One region of the Stenotrophomonas sp. 14P6.2.3 genome, then DNA from elsewhere that is predicted to be linked to it. Evidence: riboswitches for the same ligand, from Rfam matches in the RefSeq annotation. Region 1 holds a riboswitch; the other holds the start of a gene.

Region 1 (2,195 bases):
GGCGCCTTCGTCAAGGTCAAGCGTGCCGGCTTCAAGCCCAGCCTCAACCTGCTGTATTCGCTGGAAGGTGCGCTGCTGGATTGCCACTGGCAGGAACTGAGCGAACCGCAGCGCACCGCGCTGGTGCAGGACTACGAAGCACGTATCGCCGTGCATCCGCTGAAGGCGGCAGGCCCGGCATCAGGCCCGGTGCATGAGCAGCGCTTCGGCGCCGAGGACGACGGCGAAGAAGGCGCGGCCGAAAGCACCGACGAGGATTGATCGGTAGCGCCGGGCCATGCCCGGCGAGCGCGCTCAGGGCTGCTGCAGCTCCAGCAGCTCACCCACCAGCCCGGCTTCACCGCGCTCGACCCACACGCGCAGGCGCGTGCCGTGGTCGATGCGCAACGCCCAGCACAACGACATCGGCAGGCCACATACCTGCGACAGCACCATGCGCAGCGGACCACCGTGGCTGACCACTACCGTCGGCGCCGGGTCGTCGTCGTCCAGCAGTCGATCCAGCGCGCGTGCGATGCGCCGTTCGAAATGGCCCCAGCTCTCGCCATGCGGCGGCGGAAACGCGTGCGGATCCGCGTGGAAGGCGGCCAATGCGTCTTCCGGCAGGTCGAACAGCGATTGGCCATCCCAGTCGCCGAAATCCAGCTCTTCCCACTCCTCGTCCGCCTCCACGTCCAGCGCGCGCGGTGTGGCCAGTGCCATCGCCGTATGCAGCGAGCGCAGGCGCGGCGAACTGATCACCCGTTCCCACGACTGCCCGGCATAGGCATCGACCAGCTCCTGCGGCAGGCGGGCCAGCTGCGGCGGATCGCTGCGGCCATCGAGGAACTCATCACGACCGTTGCCGGCATGGCGGACCAGGTCGAGGATCATGCGCGTGCCCAGTCAGGGCGGCGCGGGAACAGCGGAAAACAGACGGACATCGGCAACGGCACCACGATAATTCGAGCTGCATTCTAGGCGCTGGCGCAGGTCTGCTGCACCGTGCAGGCACATCCGCACCTGATCAGCCGAGCAGGTTCGACGCTACCGGCCGGTCGCGATGCCGTAGACTGCGCGCACTTCCAGGTGACCTGCGGCCCTGCCGGCAGGTTGAAACGGGAAGCCGGTGACGCGTGACAACACGCCATGCCGGCGCTGCCCCCGCAACGGTAAGCACGTCAGTTCCAGGCAACCCGCCACTGTGCCGCAGGCATGGGAAGGCGCCTGGACGGTGGCCTTGGGCCACCCGGCGGCGAGCCCGGAGACCGGCCCGGAAGCCTCAGGTCGCGATGCGGTGGGCATGGCGCTGGATGTCTGTGGCGATGGCCGCGGCATCGGCGCGTGCCTGCCTGTTGTGACTCCTCCCCTTCGCTGCGCGGGCGTGCGCGGCACCTGGAGTCCCCCCGATGAAGCTGCAGTCCCGAATGCTGTCCCTGGCCGTGCTGGCCGCTCTTCCTGCGCTGGCCCTGGCCGAAGATCGCGCCGCCGACCTCGATCAGGTGCTGGTCACCGCCACCCGCACGCCGATCGCCCTGCAGGACAGCATTGCGCCTGCGCAGGTGATCGACCGTGCGCAGATCGAATCCAGCCAGGCCACCTCGCTGCAGGAACTGCTGCAGGGCCGCGCCGGCATCAACCTGACCAATGCCGGTGGCCTGGGCAAGCAGAGCTCGCTGTTCCTGCGTGGCACCAACTCCTCGCATACCGTGGTGCTGGTTGATGGCGTGCGCATCAACAGCGCCGACCTCGGCCTGGCGATGTACCAGGATCTGCCGCTGGCGCAGATCGAGCGCGTGGAAATCGTGCGCGGCCCGCAGTCCAGCCTGTACGGTGCCGACGCCATCGGTGGCGTGATCCAGATCTTCACCCGCCGCAACCAGGGCGACTTCGCTCCGCACTTCCAGCTGGGCGGCGGCAGCAACGGCCTGCGTGAAGCCAGTGGCGGCATCGGCGGTGGCACCGAACGCGGCTGGTTCGGCGCCGACATCGCCTACCAGCATTCGGACGGCATCGATGCCTGCCGTGGCTCGGCCACGCTGTTTGCCGGCTGCTTCGCCGATGAACCCGACCGCGACGGCTACCGCAACCTGTCCAAGAGCCTGCGCGGTGGCTACAACCTGAGCGACCAGTGGACCGTGGAAGGCAGCGCCCTGCGCGCCGACGGCAAGAACCACTACGACGGCTACTACAACTACTCCGAGACCCGCCAGCAG
Region 2 (2,195 bases), on a different contig from region 1:
CCACCTGCTGGCGCGTGCCTTTGCGCAGGATCAGGTCGGCCACGGTCCAGTCCACTCCCGGGTGCAGTGCGGCGCCCGCGCTGCCCTGCACGCAGTGGTCCGGCCACAGCGTCTGCGGCTGCGCGTGCAGCAGGATGGCTTCAAAAGGCAGATGCCCCGGATGCTGGCTGGCAAACGAGGCATGGTCGGCCGGGTGCCAGTCCTGGGTTGCGACCACGGTGCGGTAGCGGCGCTCGGCCAGCAGTGCCGTGATCGGCGCCACCAGCGCATCGCCCTCTTCGCAGGCGAGGGCGCCACCGGGCATGAAGTCCGGCTGCAGGTCGATCACCAGCAGGGCGACGTCAGCGGGCAGGGCGGTCATGGCAGGTCCGGCACAACGGGAGAGGGGCGACCAGCGTGGCCGCCCCTCGCGCGCACGTCAATCGCCGCTGGCGGCGTCGTTGTCCTGCCCGTAATACAGCAAGCCGATCTTGATGCGCTCGCGGCCGTTCTCGCGCCGGTGGCGGTTGGCATCGCGCAGCGAATATACGCAGCCACAGTATTCCTGCTGGTAGAACTGCTCGCGTTTGCTGATCTCGACCATGCGGCTGGCACCACCACCCTTGCGCCAGTTGTAGTCCCAGTACTGCAGGCCTTCGTAGTGCGAGGCGGCGCGCACGCCGCAGTCGTTGATCTGCGCCATGTTCTTCCAGCGCGAGATGCCCAGCGAGGAGCTGATGGTGTCGTAGCCGTGTTCGTGTGCGTACAGCGCGGTGCGCTCGAAACGCATGTCGAAGCACATCGTGCAGCGGATGCCGCGCTCGGGTTCATTCTCCATGCCACGCGCACGGCTGAACCAGTTGTCGGTGTCGTAGTCGCAGTCGATGAAGGGAATGCCGTGCTGTTCGGCGAAGCGGATGTTCTCCTGCTTGCGCAGCTCGTATTCCTTCACCGGGTGAATGTTGGGGTTGTAGAAGAAGATCGCGTAGTCGATCCCGGAGGCGGTGATCGCCTCCATCACTTCGCCCGAGCACGGCGCGCAGCACGAATGCAGCAACAGGCGCTGGCCGTCGTCGGGAAGGGTCAGGGTGGGGCGTTGGAGCTCGGTCATCGTCGGGTGCGTCTGGGCGTGGGCAACGGGTCTGGCCGGAAACCGTGAACAGGACGCGCGCGGCCACGCCGCCTGCACGCGCAGGACGACGACGGCCCCGGCAACCTCCCCGCGGAGATTCCAGGTCGAGTCAGGGGACAGTCGAGTCCCCCGGCCGGGGCCGGTATTCGGGCTGATGGACACGGGCCGCAGCCCACCTACTACCTGCCGCTTCCCAGGCGCGAGCCCAGTGCTGTTGGCAGGATTCGTTTCCATTCACCGCTGCGGGGCAGCTCCGGAATGGGCGCGCGAGGCGCCTTCACCGGATTCCCGTTTAAATCCCTGTCGTCATCCAGACCACGGCAGGGATACCTTCGGCGCGCTCACGGTGGACGTGTTGACGGCGCCGGTCAAGGCCCAGGGGTCGGATCCCGTTGCCCGCAACGGGCTCTGACCCCCAGCTGGATCCACGCCATGCGCGGATGGATCCTCAATGCTGGGCAGCGGCCCGCGCGCGGATGTCATCCAGCCGCTGGTCATGCAGCAGGCGGCCGTTCTCCCACACGGTCACCATCGCATCCTCGAAGCCGGCGGGAAGGGTGTCATCGCCATCGGCCGGCAGCGGCAGCGTGTGCAGGCTGCCGTCGTCCAGGCGGCGCAGCAGGCGCATACGGCCGCGCTTGCTGGCCTTGCCGGCATCGGTGACCGGATTCTTGTAAACGTCGATCCAGTCACCGTCCACCCGCGCTGCCGAACACTTCAGCGCGAACTTCTGGGTATCGCGGTCCAGCCGCTGCAGCAGCGCGCCGCCCATGCCGAAGGCCACGTTGTCAGTCGAGTAGCCATCATCGGTGGTGCGCTGCAGGATCGCGCGGATCGTATCCGGGTTGATGCCATCGCCCTGGATGACGCGGACATGGTTGAGCACCTTGTAGCCCTTGCCGTTGATCGTGTGACCGAACGCGGCATCCAACCGCAGCAGACTCTCGGCGACCACCTCGACCGGGTCGCCAGAATCCGGGCGGATGACCAGGGTGGCGCCGGAAGCGATCACTTCCTCGCGCAGGGTGGTACCCCAGTGTTCGCTGATGGCACGGTAGATGTCATAGCTGTCCGACACCACCGC

Evidence for each region. A riboswitch is a leader RNA that binds a small molecule or an ion and turns the genes downstream of it on or off. The one in region 1 is predicted to bind cobalamin.
Region 2: linked by a shared signal. The riboswitch ahead of AC27VL_RS14435 (epoxyqueuosine reductase QueH) and the one ahead of btuB (TonB-dependent vitamin B12 receptor) in region 1 are both predicted to bind cobalamin.

What each region holds. Positions count from the first base shown of each region.
Region 1 is NZ_JBYOLA010000010.1:137,931-140,125, reverse strand. Features, by position in the region: gene AC27VL_RS10565 (TfoX/Sxy family protein) at 1-261, shown strand, start outside; gene AC27VL_RS10560 (histidine phosphatase family protein) at 295-873, opposite strand; cobalamin riboswitch at 1,050-1,270, shown strand; gene btuB (TonB-dependent vitamin B12 receptor) at 1,389-2,195, shown strand, end outside.
Region 2 is NZ_JBYOLA010000018.1:40,187-42,381, reverse strand. Features, by position in the region: gene pncA (bifunctional nicotinamidase/pyrazinamidase) at 1-361, opposite strand, end outside; gene AC27VL_RS14435 (epoxyqueuosine reductase QueH) at 419-1,090, opposite strand; cobalamin riboswitch at 1,232-1,446, opposite strand; gene AC27VL_RS14430 (nicotinate phosphoribosyltransferase) at 1,560-2,195, opposite strand, start outside.